Linked DNA regions of Luteibacter rhizovicinus DSM 16549. The protein of the gene in region 2 binds, or shares a complex with, the protein of the main gene of each other region. Links are inferred from orthologs where the notes say so. Each region holds a gene or a part of one and is shown on either strand. Other genes may lie near its edges.

Region 1 (11,787 bases), 3.1 Mb from region 2 along the record:
AAGGGAAAGGGCGATCGCAGTAGCGAGCACCATCTTGATCAAGGAACCCTGTTTCATTGACTGACCTCGGCTGAAGGAGTCGTCGCACAGTGACGTGCTCCGGGGGACTACAGAGGTTAACCCGATTCTATTCCTAAGAACAAGTCGCAGTGCCGCAAAAATGGTGAGTCAAAACAATGACTTGTTATATGAACGTTGGCGCTGACGAAATTAGGCCAACTTTCGGCCCTTGAAAACGCTGTTTTCATCCCACCTCATAGGAGGTTGGGCCGGAGAGACAACAGGTTCAATTCGCGGGCGTATGGAGCAAAAAAAAGCGCCCGGAGCATCGCTGCCGCCGGGCGCTTCGAGACGCGTGAATCGGTATGAGCGTCGCCTCGACGTCAGACGTCGAGGTTGGCAACCTTCAGCGCGTTCGATTCGATGAACTCGCGACGCGGTTCGACCGCCTCGCCCATCAGCATCGAGAACATCTGGTCCGCGGCGACGGCGTCTTCGACACCGACCTGGAGCATGCGACGGGTTTCCGGATTCACCGTGGTTTCCCACAGCTGCTCCGGATTCATTTCGCCCAGGCCCTTGAAGCGCTGGATGGTCCGGCCCTTCTTCGCTTCGTCCAGCAGCCAGGTGCGGATGTCGGCGAAGTTGAGGACGCCTCGCGAACCGTTGCCGCGACGAACCACGGCGCCCGGCTGCAGGCGGAGTTCCGCCAGCTGCTGCGAGATGGCCAGTATCGAACGGAACTCGATGCCGCCGAAGAAGGCCTGCGGCATGATCCAGGTGTGGCTCAGGCCGTGCTGCATGCGTTCGACTTCGATCGCCGCACCCTGCTCGTTCAGTGCCGGGCGGAAGCGCAATGTGTAGGTCGGCTTGCCGAGCCCGCTCGCGCTCAGGCGCTTGGCCAGACCGTCGAGCCAACCCTGCATCAGACCCGCGTCCGTCCACACCGCGTCGACCATCGGCGCGTGCTCGAGCATCGCGGTCAGCGAGGCCACGTCGAAGCGATGGCTCAGGCGGGCAATCTGGTCGAGCGCCGTCTGGTAGTCGTGCAGCAGCTTTTCGAGGGCTTCGCCGCCGATGCCCGGGGCGCCCTCTTCCGGCGTCAGCGACGCGTTGTCGACGGCGCTGGAGATCAGGTAGTCATTCAGGACGGCATCGTCCTTGATGTACATCTCCTGCTTGCCCTGCTTCACCTTGTACAGCGGCGGGAGGCCGATGTAGACGTGGCCGCGCTGGATCAGCTCGGGCATTTGGCGGTAGAAGAAGGTGAGCAGCAGCGTACGAATGTGGGATCCGTCCACGTCCGCATCGGTCATGATGATGATGCGGTGGTAGCGCAGCTTGTCCGGGTTGTATTCGTCCTTGCCGATACCCGTACCGAGCGCGGTGATCAGCGTGCCGACTTCGGCCGACGAGATCATCTTGTCGAAGCGCGCCTTCTCCACGTTGAGGATCTTGCCCTTCAACGGCAGCACGGCCTGGGTCCGGCGGTTGCGGCCCTGCTTGGCCGAGCCACCTGCGGAGTCACCCTCGACCAGGAACAGTTCGGACAGCGCCGGATCCTTCTCCTGGCAGTCGGCGAGCTTGCCCGGCAGGCCGGCGATATCCAGCGCGCCCTTGCGGCGGGTCATTTCGCGAGCCTTGCGCGCCGCGTCGCGGGCGCGTGCCGCGTCGACGGCCTTGCCAGCAATGGCCTTGCTCTCGCCCGGATGCTCGAGGAGGAAGGTGGCCAGCTTGTCGTTGATGACCTGCTCGACCGCCGTCTTCACCTCGCTGGAGACCAGCTTATCCTTGGTCTGCGAGGAGAACTTCGGGTCAGGCACCTTCACCGACAGCACGGCAATCATGCCTTCGCGCATGTCGTCGCCGGACAGGGCGACCTTGGCGTTCTTGGCCAGGCCTTCCTTCTCGATGTAGTTCTGCAGCGTGCGCGTCAGGGCGGCGCGGAAGCCGGTGAGATGGGTGCCACCGTCGCGCTGTGGGATGTTGTTGGTGAAGCAGAACATCGTTTCCTGGTACGCGTCCGTCCACTGCATGGCCACTTCGACCACGATCCCTTCGCTCTCGGAGCTGAAGCTGATCACGTTCGGGTGCAGCGGATTCTTCAACTGGGACAGGTGCTGCACGAAGGACTTGATGCCGCCTTCGTAGGCGAAGATGTCCTTGCGCTCATTGCGCTCGTCCACCAGCTCGATCGTGACGCCCGAGTTGAGGAAGGCCAGTTCGCGCAGGCGCTTCGCCAGGATGTCGTAATGGAACTCGATGTTGTTGGTGAAGGTCTGCGGACTGGGCAGGAACCGGACCATCGTGCCGCGACGATTGGTGTCGCCAAACACGGCGATCGGGGCGATCGGGTCGCCGTGGGCATATTCCTGGCGATTTTCCTTGCCGTCGCGCCAGATGGTCAGCCACAGCTTTTCGCTGAGCGCGTTGACCACGGAGACGCCGACGCCATGGAGGCCGCCCGAGACCTTGTACGAGTTCGCATCGAACTTGCCGCCGGCGTGGAGCACGGTCATGACGACTTCCGCCGTCGACCTGCCCTCTTCCGGGTGGGTTTCCACCGGAATGCCGCGACCGTTGTCGGCCACGCTGACCGAACCGTCCTGGTGGATGATGACCGTGACGTAGTCGCAGTAACCGGCCAGGGCTTCGTCGATCGCGTTGTCGACGACTTCGAAGACCATGTGGTGCAGACCGGTGCCATCGTCGGTGTCGCCGATGTACATGCCTGGGCGCTTACGAACGGCGTCCAGGCCCTTGAGGACCTTGATGCTGCCGGAATCGTAGGCGTTCGAATTGGTCGGATCGAGAGGTTCGTTCATGCGATGCCTGGTGGTGGCGCAGGTTTCGGTCCCGGGCGATGCGCAATGGCTCGGGACAGTCGATCGATTATAGCAAAGCCGAGACGACACCCTGTTCCACGTGGAACACAGTGACCGGCTGCTCGATGAGGGCGGATGGGATCTCGGTTCCCGTCACGAAGACCTGGACGTCACGGCCGAGAAGCTGGGCGACGACCCACTCTTGATGGGTACGATCGAGCTCCGATGCAAGGTCGTCGAGGCAGACCACAGGCCACTCTCCGCGGATTTCAGCGTGCAGTGACGCCTGCCCAAGAAGGCATGCCAGAGCGCAGAGCTTCTCCTGCCCACGGGACAGGTGTTCCCGCAGCGGTGCGTGCTCGAAGCTGACGGTGAAGTCGGCGCGGTGCGGGCCAACCGTGGTGTGGCCACGAGCCAGATCGCGGTGCCTCCGCTCTGTCAGCGTGGCTAGAAGATCGGCGGTTTCGTCCCAGCCCGGCTTGTAGCGGAGCGCGAACGCACCGAGCTCGGGCAGGACGTTTCCCATAAAACCCTGGATGTGAGGTAGAAGCCGCGCGATGTAGTCACGGCGCATGGTGGTGATTGCCTCCCCCGCTCCTGCCAGTTCGGATTCCCAGGGCTCGATGAGACTGGGTTCGGCCGGCCCGCCATTCCGCAGCAGTACGTTCCGCTGCTTCAGCGCGCGTTGATAGCGCCGCCACTGCCCCACGAAGGAATGTTCCACGTGGAACAGGCCCCAATCGAGGAACCGACGCCGTTCATCCGACGCCCCGGCGATCAGGTCGTGCGAGCCCGGCTCGAAACACACCACGGCGCATTCCTGGACGAGAGCGCCCAATGACGCAGCGGCATCCCCGTCGACCCGTGCTACCCAACGTCCGCTCTCACGGCCAAGGCCAAGACGCCGGATCCGCCCGTCATCCGAATGGACCTCAGCAAACACTGAAAGCGTTGCAGCGCCGCGCTTGAGAAGAACATCCCGCGATCCGGCACGAAACGAGCGGCCATGCGAAAGCAGATAGGCCGCCTCCAGCACGCTGGTCTTCCCGGCACCGTTGGGACCGACGAAAACATTGATCCCGGCGGCCGGCGACAGAGTTACCCCATCAAGGCAACGTAAACCGGCGATTCTGAGCGAGTCGAACTTCATGCCAAACAGGTTCCCGTCCAAAACGAACGACGCCGGGGTGTCGAAGACATCCCCGGCGTCGTGGGCCGAACTCTAGCTTGCCTGGCCGTCAGAGGCGAAGCGGCATCACCACGTGACGCGCCTCGTCATTGCCCTCTTCCTGGAGAAGACAGCTGGACTGGGCATCGCGCAGGTTGATCCGAACCTTATCGCCACGAAGCGCGCTCAGCGCATCGAGCAGGTAACCCACATTGAAGCCCACGGCCAGATCGTCGACGACGGTTTCGGCTTCGACTTCTTCCTGGGCTTCTTCCTGCTCGGGGTTGTGCGCGACGATCTTGATGCGGCCTGGCGTCAGCTCGAGCTTCACGCCGCGGTACTTCTCGTTCGACAGGATGGCTGCGCGCTGCAAAGCGCTTTTCAGCACATCGCGTTCGATCGTCGCTGATTTATCGGCACCGAGAGGGATAACGGCTTCGTAGTCTGGAAAACGACCATCGATGAGCTTGGAGGTGAACATGACTCCACCGCGGCGAACGCGAAGATGGTTACGGCCGAACTCCAGTTCGACCGTGCCCTCCCCCGACTCGAGCAGGCCGATCAGCTCATTTACACCCTTGCGGGGAATGATGATCTGGCGACGTGCGGAAACGGAGCTCTCGAGCTTGGTTTCCTTGAGTGCCAGGCGATGGCCATCGGTAGCGACGCAGCGCAGCGTGTGCTCCTGGAGATCCAGCAGCATGCCGTTGAGGTAATAGCGGACGTCCTGGTTGGCCATGGCGAAGGCCGTGCGGTCCATCAGATCGCGAAGGACTTCTTCCGGCAGCGAGACACGCTCGACCAGTTCGATTTCATCGACGACCGGGAATTCCGTAGCGGGCAACGTGGCCAGGGTGAACCGGCTACGGCCTGCGTTGAGCGCGATACGTTCGCCGTTGAGCTTGATATCGATCTTGGCGCCATCGGGTAGCGCACGAACGATGTCGAACAGCTTGCGAGCCGGAATCGTGATTTCGCCTTCCTGGACCGCATCGGCGGCCGTGGTGGCGACCATCTCGACTTCGAGGTCGGTACCGGTGAACGAGACCTCGCTACCGGAGGCACGAACCAGAAGGTTGGCCAGTACGGGCAGGGTCTGTCGACGTTCTACGACGCCTACCACTTGCTGCAGAGGTTTGAGCAGAACTTCCCTCTGGATGCTGAATTGCATGCGCCCCTTCTCCTGCTTTTAAGTTTTTAAGATTTTATAGTGGTTGTAGTAGGGCCGGTGGATATCTGGAGAAGACTGAATTTTTTAACTATTTCAGTTGCTTACTGTTTGATATCGACTGGACCTGTTGGGCGCTTTCATGTGGGTGGCTTGTGGATAACTTCGAGGGTCAAAACCATCCTCCGTCCATCCACCTATTATCCACAGGTTCTCAGCCCGTCAATATGCGGATGAGCTGTTCCCAGTCCTGACGCATACGCACATCTTTCTCACAGAAACCGCGGATCGTCCGGCAAGCGTGGAGCACGGTCGTATGGTCACGGCCGCCAAAGGCTTCCCCGATCTCCGGGAGGCTGTGGTCGGTCAGTTCCTTGGACAGGGCCATGGCTATCTGACGGGGACGCGCCAGGGAGCGTACACGGCGTTTGGAGAGCAGGTCAGACAGGCGAACCTGGTAGTAATCGGCCACCATCTTCTGGATGTTGGGTACGGTCACAGCCTGTGCGTGCGTATTGAGAAGGTCGCGTAGGGTCTCCTCCGCGAAGTCCGTGGTGATCGGCTTACGGTAGAAGTTAGCGCGAGCCGCCAGCGTGTTGAGCGCGCCCTCGAGGTCACGCACGTTGGAACGGATGCGCTTGGCCAGCAGCATCGCCACGTCCTCCGACACTTCCATGCCCTTGTCGGCTGCCTTGGAAAGGAGGATCGCTGCGCGCGTCTCGAAGTCCGGCGGTTCGATCGCCACCGAGAGACCCCAGCCCAGACGGGACTTCAGCCGCGGCTCGAGCTTGTCGAGCTCCTTCGGATAGCGGTCGCAGGTGAGGATGATCTGCTGCTTTGCTTCAAACAAGGCATTGAACGTGTGGAAGAACTCTTCCTGCGTCGTGTCCTTGCCGGCGAAGAACTGGATATCGTCGATCAGCAGCGCGTCCACCGTGCGGAAGCGGCGCTTGAACTCGTCCATGCTCTTCTGCTGCAGGGCCTTGACCATGCCGCTGACGAACTGCTCGGAGCGCAGGTAAAGCACCTTGGCGTCCGGGTTGTTCTGCATGAGCAGGTTGCCAGCCGCATGCATGAGATGGGTCTTACCCAGGCCCGTGCCGCCATAAAGAAGCAAGGGGTTATAGGCACGACCAGGATTCATCGCCACCTGCATCGCCGCGGCCTTGCCCAACTGGTTCGACTTACCCTCGACGAAGGTATCGAACGTGTAGTGCGGATCGAGGTTATGCACGTGGGGCGCTTCGGGCGCGGCCTCGCGGGCAGGGCGCGCAGGCGCCGCCGCCGGGGACGACGCCACCGGACGCTGGGGTACAGCTCGTGCGGCGGACGAGCCCACTTCCAGTCGCACGGGCACCGGATGTCCCAGGAGGTGTTCGGCGATCGTCTGGATCTGTTTCAGGTACTCATCGCGGACGGTGTCCAGCGAGTACGGATTCGGGGCGTAAAGATGCAGCCCGCTGGCGTCTTCCCTGGCCTGCAAAGGCATCAACCAGGTCTGGACGTCCTCGGCGCTCAATTCGCCTTCAAGACGCTCGAGACAGCGCCTCCAAAGATCACTCATCGGGTATTCTTGCCACAGAAAGGGCGCTTGCGCGCGGGGTGGACGGCGAAGTCTACCAGCGATCCGCCCCTCCCTCGGGGTTCGCCTTGCCGCGCCCCCGCCGCTGTCCCGCGGCCAAGCGGTTGACACCTCAGCGGAATGTCGGCCATACTTTCCGGCCATATTCATTCTTCACCCGGATTAAGAGTCATGAAGCGGACTTTCCAGCCCAGCAAGCTCAAGCGCGCCCGCACCCACGGTTTCCGCGCCCGCATGGCGACGGCCGATGGTCGCAAGATCCTGAACGCGCGCCGCGCGAAGGGTCGTAAGCGCCTGATCCCGTAATAGGTTCGCCTGTCGTGCGAGCCGCAGCCCTGCCGCGTGATGCGCGGCTCCGCCGCGCCGCCGACTTCGCAGCATTGCGAACTGTCAGCGGTCGCCTCGGCGGCCGCTGTTTTCTTTTGCGCTTCGGAAATAACGACGTCGACACGGCAAGGCTTGGCCTGGCCATCTCCAAGCGCTGTTCCAAGCGCGCGGTCGACCGTAACCGGATCAAGCGCCTGGCACGTGAGGCGTTTCGCCGCGCGCGCATTGCCCTACCCCACGTCGACATCCTGGTCATGGCGCGCGACAGCGCGGTCAAAGAGACCGGCGAAGCCTTGCTGGCCGAGCTCGACATGCTCCTGCGCAAGGTCCGGCCGTTGAAGCGCGAAGGCGCCGACGGCACAATCGCGCGTTGACCTTCTTCTCACCGTCGTCCCCGCCTTTCCCCGTTAAGGGTCCAAGGCGTCATCCGGATCTGGCCCTGCAATGAATCAAACGCGCACGCTCCTCTTCTTCGCGCTCATGTTCGTGGCGTATCTCTTGTGGACGGAATGGGAGAAGGACTACGTCCATCCTCCGGCTCCCCCTGCGCCCACGGGCCAGACCACGGCTGGACAGACCGGCGCGGACGCTGCCGTGCCTGGCGCGACGAGCCCGGCCGGTGTCCCGAACGACTCCGGTGCCCCGGCAGACGGCAAGGCTGAACTGGTCACGCTGTCTAATGACCTGCTTCGCCTGACCATCGATACCCGCGGTGGCAGCATCGTCCGTTCGGAACTGCTGGCTTATCCGACCGAGCCGGAAACCAAGAAGAACCCGACGTCGCCGCCAGTTCGCCTCCTCGACGACGAAGGCGCGCACTTCTTCGCCGCCCAGGACGGGCTGGTCAGCAGCACCGGCGCGGCCCCGGATCACCGCGCGCTCTTCCACGCCGAGAAGACCGAGAACGTCCTCGCCGACGGCCAGAAGTCGGTCAGCGTCGATCTGACCTGGACGGATCCGTCCGGCGTGAAGGTGACGAAGCGCTACACCTTGAAGCGCACCGATTACGTGGTCGACCTCGACCAGCGTATCGAGAACGGCTCGACGGCCGTCTGGAACGGTAACGCCTACCACCAGCTGCAGCGCGTACCCGCCGAGAAGGTCAACTGGTTCAAGGCCTATACCGATCCGGCGCAGCACAGCTTCTTCGGCGCCGCCTGGTATAGCCCGGAGAGCAAGTTCGAGTCGCTTCCCTTCGTCGACTTCACCAAGAAGCCGCTCAACCGCCAGATCACTGGCGGCTGGGTAAGCATGCTGCAGCATTACTTCTTCGTCGCCTGGATTCCGCCGGCAAACGAGGCTGTGACGTACAGCAGCAACATCGTCGATCCGAACTCGGCGACGCCGCGTTACCTCGTGCGTGCCTTCGGTCCGGCGATCCAGGTTGCCCCGGGTCAGGCCGCCGACAGCATTGCTCGCCTGTATATCGGTCCGAAGCTGCAGGGCACCCTCGACGTCATCGCCCCAGGCCTCGAGCTGACCAGCAACTACGGCTGGTTCACCATCATCGCCCAGCCCCTGCACTGGTTGCTGTCGCAGCTGCATGCGATCAGCGGTAACTGGGGCGTCGCGATCATCCTGCTCGTGTTGCTGATCAAGGCCGCGCTGTACAAGCTCACCGATGCGCAGTTCCGCTCGGGTGCGCGCATGCGCAAGCTGCAGCCGCGCGTCGCCGCGCTCAAGGAGCGTTACGGCGACGATCGCGTGAAGATGCAGCAGGCGATGATGGAGCTGTACAAGAAGGAGAAGGTGAATCCGATGGCGGGCTGCCTGCCCATCCTGATCACCTTCCCGATCTTCATCGGCCTGCTCCGCGTGCTGTCGGAATCCATCGAGCTGCGCCACGCGCCGTTCTTCGGCTGGATCCACGATCTGTCCGCGCCGGATCCCTTCTATGTGCTGCCGGTGCTGTACTTCATCGTCACCCTGCTCACCCAGCGCATGATGCCGACGGCGGGTATGGACCCGACCCAGGCCAAGATGATGAAGGTGATGCCGTTGATCTTCGGCGTCTTCTTCGCCTTCTTCCCCTCGGGCCTCGTGCTCTACTGGACGATCAACGGTGCGACCAGCTTGCTCCAGCAGTGGTACATCAACCGCAGCGTCGACAGGGCCGACATCAAGGCCAAGACCGCATAACCCCCGGGCGGCGCGTCGAAAGACGCGCCGCTTGGCTATCGAAGGCAGGCCATGAATCACGGCGACGACACCATCGCGGCCATCGCTACCGGCGCCGGCGCGGCCGGGGTCGGCGCCGTTCGCGTTTCGGGGCGTCTGGTTCCCGAGATTGCGAAAGCCTTCCTCGGTCGCGAACCGTCGCCACGTCATGCCCACTTCGCTGCGTTTCGCGACGGCGACCGTGAGCTCATCGATCGCGGGATCCTGATTCACTTCCCCGGCCCCGCCTCCTACACAGGCGAGCATGTGCTCGAGTTGCAGGGGCATGGCAGCGCCGTGCTTCTCGATGCGCTGCTTCGCCGTTGCATTCAGCTCGGTGCGCGGCTCGCGCGCCCCGGCGAATTCACCGAACGTGCGTTCCTCAATGGGAAGCTCGATCTGGCACAGGCTGAGGCAGTGGCCGACGTTGTCGCCGCCACGTCGGAAGCGAGCGCACGTGCCGCACTTCGATCGATGGAAGGTGTGTTCTCCGCGCGTGTCGATGACTTGCTTGCGGAGATGATTGCACTACGCGTCCACATTGAAGCAGCGATTGATTTCCCGGAAGAGGAGATCGACTTCCTCGCCGATCCGGTGATTGGTGAGCAACTCGCATCTTTGCGCACGAACCTGAATGCATTACTCGTGGAAACGCGTCGTGGCGTTCGCCTCAACGACGGCATCACGGTGGCGATCGTCGGTCGGCCGAATGCCGGCAAGTCCAGCTTGATGAACGCGCTTGCGGGGCAGGAGCGCGCCATCGTGACGAACATCGCGGGTACGACGCGCGATGTGCTGCGCGAGTCGATCAGCATCGATGGCGTGACGCTCGAGTTGGCGGATACGGCGGGGCTTCGCGATTCGGTCGACGTGGTCGAACGCGAAGGTATCCGACGCGCGCGTGCGCAGCTCGAACGTTGCGATGTCGCCATCCTTGTCACCGAAGCGGAACATGCGTCAGCGGATCTCGCCTTCTTCAAAGGGACACCGGCACAATCCGCTCGCATTGTCGTCATCAACAAGATCGATATCGCGCATGTGCCGGCGCATCGCGACGCGCACGAGGGTCACGACACACTCTGGCTATCGGCGCTGACAGGCGACGGCCTGGACGCACTTCGCGCGATGTTGAAGGATCTCGCGACCGCGGGTGCCAGCGATGGTGCATTCAGTGCACGGCGCCGCCATGTCGTCGCGCTCGAGTCGGTTGATGAACACCTTTCACGAACGGCGGACGCGTTGCACGGTTCGCACGCCGGGGAACTCGCTGCGGAAGAGTTGCGTCACGCGCAGCAGGCCTTGGGCGAGATCACGGGCGCGTATTCGTCGGACGACCTGCTCGGGGCGATTTTCAGTTCGTTCTGTATCGGCAAGTGAGTGAAGCCGCATCAACCTATGCTTAGGACGTGGCGCTATTCAAGCGAGAGAGAAATTCCTCAAGAATCGGCGATGTGTTGCTTCTGCTGTACCCCACGACAAGATCAAGCATCGGCGGATTCTTCAGCGGTCGGCTGGTAACCGACCACGGCATCAAGTCCTGGATGTACGCCGGAATCAATGCGAGTCCGCGCGTCGAAGCGACGAGGGACATCACCATCGCGGGATTGTCGACGTCCTGCGCGGGTTCGATATCGACGCCTGATCGTGCGAGGTAATCGTCGATCACCGCGCGCAATACTCTCGCCTTGTTGCCCATGGCGACATACGGCTCGCCGACCATGTCCTTTGGCTCGACGACCTTGCGCTTCGTCAGTCTGTGATCGCTCGGCATGAGCATCACCAACGCTTCCTGGCCAATCACCCGGTATTCGAGATCGTGACCGGGCTCTGCGCGCATGAAGGCCACGTCCAGCCTGCCGCGTGCGACGGCGTCGGCAAGGTCGGGCGAGTAGTCACTCGACACCGTGACGTCGATGGTCGCGAGGTCCTGGTGTAGCAACTGCATCGCCCGCGGTAACCACTTCATTTCCAGGCCGGTGAGGAAACCGAGCGCGAAGCGACGTTTGGTCGGTTGCGCGGCGCGACGTGCCGCCTCGACGGCCGCGTCCACTTGCAATAACGCCAGGCGCGCGTGATCGATGAATGCCTTGCCTGCTTCGGTAAGGACGACGCCTCGCGCGCTACGCGTGAGCAACGCAACGCCGACCTGATCTTCGAGGTCGCGTATCTGCCGACTAAGTGAGGGCTGTGAGGTATGCAGCCGCTTCTCGGCCGCCTCGGTAAGACTGCCCGTTTCGGCGACGGCGATCAGGTAGCGAAGGTGCCGAAGTTCCATGGGCCATGCCTAAGAAGTATGTCCACAAGCTTACAAAGTCTTTTTCAGGCGCGCCATAGAGGCATAAATTGCCCACCAAGCCGCCGATCAACACCATTCGCTTACTCTCCGGCGCATTCGATCCCTTCAAAAGCCATATCTCTGAGGAATACGTCATGAGCAACCAACTTTTTGATTTGACCGGCAAGACCGCCCTGGTGACCGGTGCTTCGCGTGGTATCGGCAAGGCCAGCGCGTTGGCCCTCGCCAAGGCCGGCGCCCAGGTCCTCGTCCATTACAGCCGTG
Region 2 (11,853 bases):
GCATGTGGCCTCTCACGATCGCGTCCATGGAAGACAGGTGGGCGAAGCCGGGCGCGCGCAGATGCACGCGGAAAGGCTTGTTCGCACCGTCGGACACGAGATAGCAGCCGAACTCGCCCTTGGGCGCTTCGACGGCGGTATAGGTTTCACCGGCGGGTACGCCGTAGCCTTCCGTGAAGAGTTTGAAGTGGTGGATCAGCGCTTCCATGTCGCTCTTCATTTCTTCGCGGCTGGGCGGCGCGACCTTGTAGTTCTGCACCATCACCGGGCCCGGGTTGCCCTTCAGCCACGCCACGCACTGCTTGATGATGTGGTTCGACTGGCGCATCTCTTCGACGCGGACCAGGTAACGGTCGTAGCAGTCGCCGTTCACACCGACCGGAATATCAAAGTCCATGTTCGCGTAAGCGGCATACGGCTGCTTCTTGCGCAGATCCCAGGCAATGCCCGAGCCGCGCAGCATGGCGCCGGTCATGCCCCAGGCCTGGGCCTTCTCGGGCGGAATGACGCCGATGCCGACCGTACGCTGCTTCCAGATACGGTTGTTGGTCAGCAGCGATTCGTATTCGTCGACGCGCGCCGGGAAATCGTTGGTGAACTCCGTGAGGTAGTCCAGCATCGAACCTTCACGCCACGCGTTGCGGCGCTTGAGGTCGGCACCCTTGTGCCACGGCGACTCGCGGTACTTCGACATCTGGTCCGGCAGGTCGCGGTAGACGCCGCCCGGACGGTAGTACGTCGCGTGCATGCGCGCGCCCGACACGGCCTCGTAGACGTCCATCAGTTCTTCGCGCTCACGGAACGCGTAGAGGAAGACGGCCATGGCGCCAAGATCGAGCGCGTTCGAACCCACCCACATCAGGTGGTTCAGGATGCGGGTGATTTCGTCGAACATCGTGCGGATGTACTGCGCACGGATCGGTGCCTGGATGCCGAGCAGGTTCTCGATGGCCAGCACGTAAGCGTGCTCATTGCACATCATCGAGACGTAGTCGAGGCGATCCATGTAACCGATGGACTGGTTGAACGGCTTGGACTCGGCGAGCTTCTCGGTGCCACGGTGCAGCAGGCCGATGTGCGGATCGGCGCGGACGATCGTCTCGCCGTCCATCTCCAGTACCAGGCGCAGCACGCCATGCGCAGCAGGATGCTGCGGGCCGAAGTTCATCGTGTAATTGCGAATTTCTTCCACGGCTTAATTCTCCCGCCAATGATCGGCGGATTCCGCCCTGGCCTGATCGAGATCGGCGTCGTTACGGATCGTGCGCGGCACGAGCACGCGCGGTTCGATCGAGACGGGTTCGTAAATCACACGCTTCTGTTCGGGGTCGTAGCGCACTTCGACGTTGCCGATCAGCGGGAAATCCTTGCGGAACGGATGGCCCACGAAACCGTAGTCGGTGAGGATGCGACGAAGATCCGGATGACCGTCGAAGATGATCCCGTACAGGTCGAACGTCTCGCGCTCGAACCAGTCCGTGCCCGGCCACACCGGGGTCACCGACGGGACGATCGGGAAGGCGTCGTCTTCGCAGAAGACGCGCACGCGGATGCGCTGGTTGAGCTCGATCGACAGCAGGTGGAACACCGCGGCATAACGACGCGGCTGCTCCACCTGGCGCGGACGGTCGGCCCACGTGAAGCGACCCATGGCTTCACCTTCCACGCCACGCGAGAAACTATCGCCCTGCGCGGTGTCGGTGTCCCACTCGGTCTGCCCGTAGCTGAGGTAGTCGACGCCGCAGACGTCGATGGGAATGGTGAAGCGGAAGCCTGCCTCGTCACGCAGCGCGGTGGCCACGGCGATCAGGTCACGCGGAGCCACCTCGGCGGTGACTTCATTGCGGTCGACCTTCACCGTCAGCATGTCGCCGAAGCGCGCGGCGAGCCGTTCGACCAGCGAGGTCTCGTTAATAACGCTCATGTGCGATGCCCTGTTAACGCGCGATCGTGTGGGTGCGACGGATCTTCTTCTGCAACTGCAGGATGCCGTGGATCAGCGCTTCGGCCGTCGGCGGGCAACCCGGCACATAGATATCGACCGGAACGATGCGATCGCAGCCGCGAACGACCGAGTAGGAATAGTGGTAGTAACCGCCGCCGTTGGCGCAGGAACCCATGGAGATGACCCACTTCGGCTCGGGCATCTGGTCATAGACCTTGCGCAGCGCCGGGGCCATCTTGTTCACCAGGGTCCCGGCCACGATCATCACGTCGGACTGGCGCGGGCTGGGACGGAAGACGACGCCGAAGCGATCGAGATCCAGACGCGCCGCACCGGCGTGCATCATTTCGACGGCGCAGCAGGCCAGGCCGAAGGTCATCGGCCACATCGAACCGGTACGCGCCCAGTTCATCAGGGCGTCGATGCTGGTCACGCCGAAGCCACGGTTCACGACCGGGGCGTCGCCGTTGGGACGAAGGATGTCGTCGACGAGGTTGAGCGGCGTCGGGTTGTGCATCACCCGATCGATGGTGGTCATCACTCCCATTCGAGCGCTCCCTTCTTCCAGACGTAAGCGAAACCGACCACGAGCAGCGCGAGGAACAGCGCCATCTCGATCAGCGCGATCGCGCCGATCTTGTCGAACACCACCGCCCAGGGAAACAGGAAGGCGATTTCGAGATCGAAGATGATGAAGAGGATGGCGATGAGGTAGTAGCGCACGTCGAACTTCATGCGCGCGTCCTCGAAGGCCTCGAAGCCGCACTCATAAGGCGAGAGCTTTTCGGAGTCGGGACGGCTGGGGCCGGCAAGCATGCCGATCGCCATCAGGACCACACCTAGGCCTACGGCCACGGCAATGAACAACAGGACGGGCCAGTATTGGGCAAGCACGATGCTGCGTACCTCCGCGCCTCACTGGGCGCATCAGTGACCGTCGGCGGGGACGAGCGGTCCGGCTAGGGTCGCCAGAGCTTTTATCGAATCGATCCAAATGGATCGATCCGTGTCGGGACGCGTGGCGTACCAACAACTCCGGATATCCACAATCTCACGTTGGGGAACCGATCTATTGTACCAGTGCGTGCAGGTATCACGACAAGTATTAATAAGGAGAAAACTTGTCGGACGCCCACATTCGGCGCCGAAACGCGCCGATATGTCACATGGTCTGGGTCGGACGCTCGGAGGCGAGGGTGCCGACGAGCAAGGCTTCGATGCGCTGACGGGCGCCTTCGCTCTCGGGGGACTCGTTGAACTGGATACCGACACCGGCCGTCCGGTTGCCCTGCGCGCCCACCGGCGTGATCCAGACCACGCGACCGGCCACGGAGAGGCGCTCGTTCTCGTCGATCAGGGTGACCAGCAAGGCCACCTCGTCACCCAGGCTGTAGCGCTGGGCCGTGGGTGCGAACAGGCCGCCGGTCTTCAGGAACGGCATGTACGAGATGTACAGGGAGTTCACGTCCTTGATCTTCAGCGAGAGGATGCCCTGTCGCGGCGAGGAGCTGGTGGCGTTCATGGACACGTGGAATCCCCTGGTTTGACCGTCATCCTAGCTACCCGGCGGCCCGGGCCACAAGCCCGACCGGTTCGGGATCTTCTCCGGCCCAGCCGTAGCGGTCGTAGATCCAGGGCGTGGAGAGGTCGGCGGTGAGCTTGGCGAAGGCCGGACCCGGGGCGCCACGCAGGGGCAGCAGCCATTGCTCCCCTGCCCGCTCGATCGGCGCGTGGCGCCATGGCCAGACCTGCACCCCGAGCCCGTCCGCAAGAACCAGGCGCAACCGGACGCGTGCCAGGTGCCCTGGCTGCCATGGCAGGCGCAGCGCACCCGTGCCCGGCGCAGCGGGCGCCCGATCGAAGCGCTCGGGGCGCGACGCCACGCCAAGCATGCGCTTGCGACTCAAGGCCATCTGCGTCGCATGCTCCAGCACGGCGTCGATCTTCGTCGCCAGGCGCTCCGGATCCGCATCGGGGACGATCAGGTCTTCCGGCGCCGAACGCTCGGTGCCGTGGATCATATAGGTCAGTATCTCGGCCATCGACCCCGCGGCGGACAGGGCCAACCGTGCCAGAACGTGCGCCGAGCCGTGATCGGGATGGCTGTCGCCCAGATCGGGGATGACGACGAGATTGGGCCGTACCCGCTCGACGATGCGACGGATCGCGCCGACCGCCGCCGAGGTCCGCATGCGCAGCTCGTCCGTCACCTGCATATCGTGCCAGCCGAGGGCATGCAGGTGCTCCGGACCGACGCCGAGCCGCCCCAGGGCCGCCGCCACTTCGAGCCGGCGGCGCGCACCCCAGCGAGCCCGACCAGCGGCGTCGATCACGAGGCGCCGCTCGATCCAGCGCTGCGGCCAGGGATTGTCGTCACCATCGGTCAGCAGCAGCACATCGGCGCGGCCGCCGGCGGCCAGCGTGCGCTGGATCAGCATGCCGGCCGCCAGCGACTCGTCGTCGGGATGAGGCGCAACGACAAGAACGCGGGTGCTGCCGTCGATGACGGGGTCGCGGGACAAAGGCAGGTTCCTAGGGAATCAGGGCGATAAGCCGATTAGGTCCGAATGCCCGATAAGACGGCGTCAACGCCAGGCGGCAAGCAGCTCGAGCAACAGCAGGTCGACCCGCAGCGGCCCACGAAGGGCGTCCCTGGCGCGATTGGCCTTGCCGTACCAGGCGTCGAGCGACTCGTCGTCCATCTGGCTTTCCAGCGGCGCGGCCTTGCCAGCGGCCCGGGCGCGGAGCTCGTCCGTCGCGGCCTGCGCAGCGAACCAGAGGTAGCGAGCCGGCTCGGCGGCCTGCCAACGCTTGACCACTTCCATCGCATCGCCGCGGCCAGCGGCCAATGCCTTGAGATCGTGACGCACCTCGCCGCGCTGTTTCAGCGCGCCGTCCGCCGCCCAGGTCCGCGCCATGCCGGGATTGCCACCCGCGGCATCGAGGGCCGCCTCGGCATCCTTCACGCCCTCGGCGGCAAGCCATGCCAGCGAAACGTCGCGCGTGGGCACGAGGAAATCGATGCGCTGGCAGCGACTACGAATGGTCGCCGGCAAGCGCGCCGGCTCGTCGGCGACGAGGACCAGCAGGGTCGCCTGGGTCGGTTCTTCGAGCGTTTTGAGCAGGGCATTGGCCGCCGCCGCGTTCATGGCATCCGCCGGATCCACGGTAGCGACCTGCCAGCCACCGAACTGACTGGACATGGCCAGCCGTGCGGAAAGGTCGCGAATCTGGTCGACCACGATTTCGCTACGCGTGACGCCGTCCTTGCGCAGGCCGAACGAGAGCGCGGCGACATCGGGGTGGGTGCCCGCGGCGATCAGGTGGCAGCTACGGCAAACCCCGCAAGGCGTCCCGTCGTGGGTCTGCTGGCAGAGCAGGCCCTTGACGAAGGTCGCCAGGAAATCGCGTTTGCCCAGGCCGGCAGGCCCCGCCAGCAACAAGGCATGGGGCAGCGCATCGCGCTCGCGACGGGCCTGTAGACGTGCCCAGGCCTCGGCATGCCAGGGCCGCAGGCTCATGAACCCACTCCGGCGAGCAGACCGGAGACACCCTGGATGGCCTGTCCGAGAACCACGTCCGGCGTCGACGTCGCATCCAGGAGACGGAAGCGCGCGGGCTCCGCGGCGGCCCGGTCGCGATAGGCACCACGAACACGCTCGAAGAAGGAATCACCCTCCACTTCGATGCGATCGGCTTCGCCACGACCGGCGGCACGCGCGCGTCCGGTGCTCACCGGCAGATCGAGCAACAAGGTGATGTCCGGCTTGAGAGCCAACGCCGCCCAGGCCTCGAGAGCCTCGATGCGTTCGACGGGCTGGCCGCGCCCGCCACCCTGATAGGCAAAGCTGGCGTCGGTAAAACGGTCACAGAGCACCCAGCGGCCGGCGGCCAGCGCTGGCTCGATCACCTGGCGCACCAGTTGGGCTCGCGAGGCGAACATGAGCAGCAGTTCGGCTTCCGCGCAAAGCTCGTTGTTGGCTGCATCCAGCACCACGCCGCGCACCGCCTCGCCGACGGTCGTACCGCCGGGTTCGCGGGTGACGACGAGATCCACGCCCTGCGCACGCAGGTGCGCCTCGAGCCCACGCAGCAGCGTGCTCTTGCCGGCGCCTTCGCCGCCTTCGAGGGTGATCAGTCGGCCGCGCTGGGGTGTCGTCACTGGCATCGCTTCAATTGGTAGCAGGCCACGGCCCGGTTGTGATCGTCGAGATTCGCCGAGAAGACATGGCTGCCGTCGCCCTTGGCGACGAAGTACAGGTCCTTGCCTCCGACCGGATGCAGCGCCGCCTGGATGGCTGCGCGTCCCGGCAGGGCGATGGGCGTCGGCGGCAAGCCGACCCTCGTGTACGTATTGTAGGGGGTGTCGGTCGTGAGGTCGCTCTTGTGGATGTTGCCCGTGTAGCTCTCACCCATGCCGTAAATCACCGAGGGGTCGGTCTGCAGCAGCATGTGCAGTTGCAGCCGACGGATGAAGACGCCAGCGATGCGCGGGCGCTCGTCCGCCCTGCCCGTCTCTTTTTCGACGATCGAGGCGAGGATCAGCGCCTCGTACGACGTAGCCAGCGGCAGGTCCGGCGCACGCGACGCCCAGGCCGCGTCGAGCGTCTTGATCATCGCCGCGTGCGCACGCTTGAGGATGCTGGAGTCGGTATCGCCCTTGACGTAGGCGTAGGTCTCCGGAAGGAACCGTCCCTCGGGATGCTCGCCTTCGTTGCCGAGGCGCTTCATCAAGGCCTCGTTGTCGATATCCGCCATGTCGTGCGACAGCGTGTCCGTCGCTGCCAGCGCGCGGCGCAGGTCGCCGACGTTCCAGCCATCGACGATGGTGAAATTGCGCTGCATCACCTTGCCGTTGGCCATGTCGCCGATCAGGTCGCGAGGCGTCATGCCCGCGCGCAGCAGGTATTCGCCGGCGTGCAGTCGACCCGACGCGCGCATCTCGATGGCCAGCACGCGCCAGTAGAGCGGCGAGGCACGGCTCGCACCGCGAGCGCGCAGGTCGCGCACGATGTCCTTGAACGAGGCACCCCGTGCCACGTCGATACTCTGCCCGGCCACGGGCACGCTCAGCGGCGTGCGCGCAAAGCGCGACCAGTCGAAAACAAGCCAGCTACCCACGGCGATCGCCGCGACCAGCACCACCAGCAAGATGACCCGCCAGAGGGCGATGCCGCGCACTTTCATCAATCGGAATCCTTCGAACGGAACGGTAGCGGCAGGCCGATCCCACACCAGTGCGCCTGCCAATGGCGGGTGACCGGGCCGGGCTGCCAGGTTCGGCCAGCGAAAGCCCGAACGGCAAGGATGCCCCGAACCGCCGACGTGAGGAAGACCTCGTCGGCCTCGAGCAGCATTTGCATCGACACAGGCTCGATCGCGACCTCGCCCGTGGCGAGGATTTCCGCGCGTGCCACACCCGCGACGCCACAGCGATCCACCGGCGGCGTGACCAGACGCCCTTCCCGCACGGCAAACAGGTTGGCGGCCGTTGCACAGACGATGTGGCCCTGCAGGTCGGCCATCAGTCCCTCCTGCCAACGCGCGTCGTCCCACTCGGAACGGGCGAGTACCTGCTCGAGGCGGTTGAGGTGCTTCATCCCCGCCAGCAGAGGCTGGTCGCCCAGACGGGTGTCGCACAGGCGCAGCGCGATCCCCTCGCGATACGCGTCGGCCGCAAGGGACAAGGGACCCACCCCGATCACCGTCGTCGGACTAGCCACGCCGGGGCGGGCATACCCGCGCGGACCGATGCCCGCGGTAAAGGTGATGCGGGCCACGGCATCGTCCAGGTCCCCGCCCAGGCGTCGCACTTCGGCCAGCATCGCATCGGTATCTGGTTCGGGAAGGCCAAGACGTGCCGCCGACATGCGCAGGCGTTCCGCGTGACGCGGCCAGAGCGGCACGACGTCGCCAACCACACGCAGCGTTTCAAACAGACCATCGCCGTAGCCAAGGCCGCGGTCTGCCGTGTCCAGCCGGTCGGTTTCGATGAAGTCGACCGACGTGCGCATGCTCATGCCACGCCGAAGATACGCAACAGGCCGCGCGCCTTCGCACGCGTCTCGTCAAGCTCCCTGTCCGGCACCGAGTCGGTAACGATCCCCGCCCCCGCACGCAAGCTGACACGCGGACCTTCGACCATCAGCGTGCGAATGAGAATATTGAGATCCATGTCGCCATTGTCGTCGAGATAGCCGATCGCGCCGGTGTAAGCGCCGCGCGGCTCCTGCTCGATGTCGCCGATAATTTGCATGCAGCGGACCTTCGGGCAGCCGGTGATGGTGCCGCCCGGAAACGTCGCTGCGATCGCCTGGCCCGGGGTCACGCCTTCGCGTGCCCGGCCGCGCACATTGGAGACGATGTGGTGCACATGGGCGTAACTCTCCACGACCATCAACTCGTCGACTTTCACGCTGCCCGGCACGCACACCCGGCCGAGGTCGTTGCGCTCCAGGTCGATCAGCATGACGTGTTCCGCACGTTCTTTCGGATGCGTCGTGAGCTCACGAATGCGCGCCGCGTCGTCGTCACCGGGCACGCGCGGACGCGTACCGGCAATCGGTCGCGTCTGCAGCACGCCATCGCGCGACTCGACAAGACGCTCCGGCGAAGAGCTGACGATGGCCCAGCCCGGTTGCTGCAACATGCCGGCGAACGGTGCCGGGTTGGCCTCACGCAACGCGGCCATCAGCGTCGATGGCGACGGCGGCTCGGCGAACCGCGCCGACCAGCGCCGCGACAGATTGACCTGGAACACGTCCCCGGCACGCAGGTGCTCGTGGATACGCAGCACGCCGTCGAGGAATCGCGAGGGCTCGTCTTCTTCGACGACATCGGGCAGTGGCAACGCAAATTCGGGCAGCGCCACATCGAGATCGGCGGCCATGACATCCAGCCAGTGATCCGCGCCCTCCTCCGCGATGAGGATCGTGCGCTGCTCGACATGATCGACGATGACCGCCGCGGGCGCACGCAGGGCGAAGGCGACGGGCGCCGCACCGTTCGATGACGGCAGCTCCAGGCTCGGCTCGATCTGTCCGACCAGCTCATACGCGAGGTAGACGATCCAGCCGCCGTGGAACGGCAAGCCGTCCTCGACACGCGGATGATGGCGCGTCGCCCAGGCGGCATCGAGTGCATCGAGAAACGTCCCAGGAACGATGTCGCCCGCCGAATCGCGAACGAGCATGTCCGCGCCGAGCGTGAGCGACGCGTCACCTGCGACGAAGAGGATGTCGAAACGTGACTGTGGCGTACCCGTGACCGCACTGGCCAGCAGGGCGGGATAGCGCGCCGGATACGACGCGGCCGGCGCGAGGAGATCGCGCCGGCCGGCCAGGGTTCGCGTGACGAAAGCCACGCCGATCAGACGCGACGGAAGACGAGCGTACCGTTGGTGCCGCCGAAGCCGAACGAGTTCGACACGACGATGTTGAGGTCCGCCTTCTCCGCCTTGTTCGGCACGAGGTCCATGCCGAGCGCCGCGACTTCCGGATCCACGTCGACGAGGTTCATCGTCGGCGGCATGATGCCGTCGCGGATAGCCATGACCGAGAAGATCGCCTCGACACCGCCGGCAGCGCCGAGCAGGTGACCGGTGACCGACTTGGTCGAGCTGACCGCGAACTTGCCCTTCGCCGTGGCATGGTCGCCGAACACGTTGCGGATGGCCTTGGCTTCGCCAAGATCGCCCACCGGCGTCGAGGTGCCGTGCGCGTTCACGTACTGCACGTCTTCCGGCGTGATGTGCGCATCGTGCAAGGCATTGCGCATGGCAAGCTCCGCACCGTCGCCGCTGGGCGAGGTGATGTGATACGCGTCGCCGCTCATGCCGAAGCCGACAAGCTCGGCCAGGATGTTGGCGCCACGCGCCTTGGCGAACTCGTACTCTTCGAGCATGAGCATGCCGGCGCCGTTCGACAGCAGGAAGCCATCGCGGCCGATATCCCACGGACGGCTGGCGTGCGTCGGATCGTCGTTGCGCGTGGACATCGCCTTGGCCGAGCAGAAGCCTGCCATGGCCGTCGTCGTGGTCGCATGCTCGGAACCGCCGGCCAGCATCGCATCCGCATCGCCGTACTGGATCAGGCGCATGGCCATGCCGATGTTGTGCGCTGCCGTCGTGCATGCCGAGACCAGGGCGATATTCGGGCCCTTCAGGCCGAAGTAGATCGACAGGTTGCCGGCCACCATGTTGATGATGGAGCTGGGCACATAGAACGGCGAGACCTTGCGCGGCCCCTTCTCGTTCAACTCGATCGCGGTGGCTTCGATCGTGTGCAGGCCACCGATGCCGGCACCCGCAGCGACGCCGATACGACCGGCGTTTTCTTCGGTCACCACCAGACCCGACTGGCGGAACGCATGGGCGCCAGCAACGATGCCGTAATGGATGAACGGGTCCATCCGCTTGAAGTCTTTCGCAATGGAGCGACGTTCGTCTTCCAGCGCCTTGATGCCCGCCTCGTCGGTCGGCGTCGGAACGCCGTCGAAGAAGGCGTCGGCCGCAACGAAATTGCGGACTTCGCCCGCGATGCGGGTGTTGTAGGCGCTGGTATCGAAATCGGTGACAGCGCCGATGCCGCTGTTACCTTCGACGACATTCTTCCAGGCGGTGGCGACATCGTTACCGACCGGCGAGAGAATCCCCATGCCGGTAATTACCACACGTCGTTTACTCATGCGTTTGTTTCCTTAGCACTTTATGCACGCAACCATACGCGAGCGCAGGTTACGAAAAGCGGAAACGAAAACTGCGCCTATAGGCGCAGCTTCCGTGTCGCTCGGAGATCGACGGGAGGCAAGCCTCCGATCGACAACCAGTCGCTCGATCAGGCCTTGACGTGGGCCTTGATGTAGTCGACCGCCTGCTGAACCGTCGTGATCTTCTCAGCTTCTTCGTCCGGGATTTCGCACTCGAACTCTTCTTCGAGAGCCATCACGAGCTCAACGGTATCCAGCGAATCGGCGCCCAGATCGTCCACGAACGACGCGTTGGTGGTGACTTCATCTTCCTTGACGCCCAGCTGCTCGACGACGATCTTCTTAACGCGTTCTTCGATGGTGCTCATGTTGCCTTTACCTCCCGAGGGAAAATTCCGGCGGCATTGTAGTGGCTAAGGACTTGGCCCGCCAACACACTGCCGTCACGTGGATGACGCCCGGTTTTTCTTAAGCCGGGCGCGAAACGATGATTGTCTCTCAAAAACGGGCCGCTGGCGACTGCCATTGACCCTGGCCGATGAAGGCCGTGCCCGTCAGGGCATGTACATGCCACCGTTGACGTGGAGCGTCTCGCCGGTGATGTACTTCGCCGCGGGCGAAGCCAGGAAGGCCACCGCCTCGGCGATATCGTTGGCATCGCCCAGGTGACCCAGGGCGATGCCGGACAGAAGCGCCGTGCGCTGCTCTTCCGGCAGCGAACGGGTCATGTCGGTATCGATGAAGCCCGGCGCGACCACGTTCACCGTGATGCCGCGCGAGCCAATCTCACGGGCCAGCGATTTGGAGAACGCGATGATCCCGGCCTTCGCCGCCGCGTAGTTGGCCTGACCGGGATTGCCGGTGACACCGACCACGGAAGCGATGCTGATGATGCGGCCCTTGCGCGCCTTCATCATGCCCCGCATCACGGCCTTGGACGTACGGAACACGGAGGTCAGGTTCGTCTCCATGATGGCGCTCCAGTCCTCCTCCTTCATGCGCATGAGCAGCTGGTCGCGGGTGATACCGGCATTGTTGACCAGAACGGAGACCGCACCGGCCTCCTTGGTGATGCCGTCGATCAGCGCCTCGATGGCTGCCGGGTCGGTCACATTGAGCACGCGTCCGTGGCCGCCATGGGCGGCAAGGCGCTCACCGATGGCCTGGGCGCCGGCCTCGGTGGTCGCCGTGCCGAACACCGT

Evidence for each region.
Region 1: the proteins of holB (region 2) and dnaN are in contact, whole or in part, in a cryo-EM structure (PDB 8GIZ), measured with the Escherichia coli proteins. The link is inferred for Luteibacter rhizovicinus DSM 16549 from one-to-one orthologs.

Annotation. Positions count from the first base shown.
Region 1 is NZ_CP017480.1:1,596,671-1,608,457, forward strand. Bases 3,115-6,048 are described here. They hold dnaN (DNA polymerase III subunit beta), read right to left. Parts: upstream 5,165-6,048; coding sequence 4,064-5,164; downstream 3,115-4,063. Other genes in these bases: recF (DNA replication/repair protein RecF), read right to left, coding at 3,115-3,975; dnaA (chromosomal replication initiator protein DnaA), read right to left, coding at 5,376-6,048. Outside these bases: BJI69_RS07255 (tetratricopeptide repeat protein), read right to left, coding at 1-57; gyrB (DNA topoisomerase (ATP-hydrolyzing) subunit B), read right to left, coding at 384-2,825; more of recF, read right to left, coding at 2,893-3,114; more of dnaA, read right to left, coding at 6,049-6,725; rpmH (50S ribosomal protein L34), read left to right, coding at 6,915-7,049; rnpA (ribonuclease P protein component), read left to right, coding at 7,064-7,444; membrane protein insertase YidC, read left to right, coding at 7,515-9,209; tRNA uridine-5-carboxymethylaminomethyl(34) synthesis GTPase MnmE, read left to right, coding at 9,261-10,604; BJI69_RS07300 (LysR family transcriptional regulator), read right to left, coding at 10,627-11,502; BJI69_RS07305 (SDR family NAD(P)-dependent oxidoreductase), read left to right, coding at 11,658-11,787. UniProt on the Escherichia coli protein: Confers DNA tethering and processivity to DNA polymerases and other proteins. Acts as a clamp, forming a ring around DNA (a reaction catalyzed by the clamp-loading complex) which diffuses in an ATP-independent manner freely and bidirectionally along dsDNA.
Region 2 is NZ_CP017480.1:4,706,493-4,718,345, forward strand. The notes cover bases 3,499-6,498. They hold holB (DNA polymerase III subunit delta'), read right to left. Parts: upstream 5,467-6,498; coding sequence 4,531-5,466; downstream 3,499-4,530. Other genes in these bases: BJI69_RS21535 (PIG-L deacetylase family protein), read right to left, coding at 3,505-4,467; tmk (dTMP kinase), read right to left, coding at 5,463-6,113; mltG (endolytic transglycosylase MltG), read right to left, coding at 6,104-6,498. Also shown: BJI69_RS21510 (NADH-quinone oxidoreductase subunit D), read right to left, coding at 1-1,168; BJI69_RS21515 (NADH-quinone oxidoreductase subunit C), read right to left, coding at 1,196-1,924; BJI69_RS21520 (NuoB/complex I 20 kDa subunit family protein), read right to left, coding at 1,938-2,492; BJI69_RS21525 (NADH-quinone oxidoreductase subunit A), read right to left, coding at 2,483-2,839; BJI69_RS21530 (PilZ domain-containing protein), read right to left, coding at 3,108-3,467; more of mltG, read right to left, coding at 6,499-7,132; pabC (aminodeoxychorismate lyase), read right to left, coding at 7,132-7,959; BJI69_RS21560 (aminodeoxychorismate synthase component I), read right to left, coding at 7,962-9,308; fabF (beta-ketoacyl-ACP synthase II), read right to left, coding at 9,314-10,630; acpP (acyl carrier protein), read right to left, coding at 10,780-11,019; 3-oxoacyl-ACP reductase FabG, read right to left, coding at 11,206-11,853. UniProt on the Escherichia coli protein: Part of the beta sliding clamp loading complex, which hydrolyzes ATP to load the beta clamp onto primed DNA to form the DNA replication pre-initiation complex.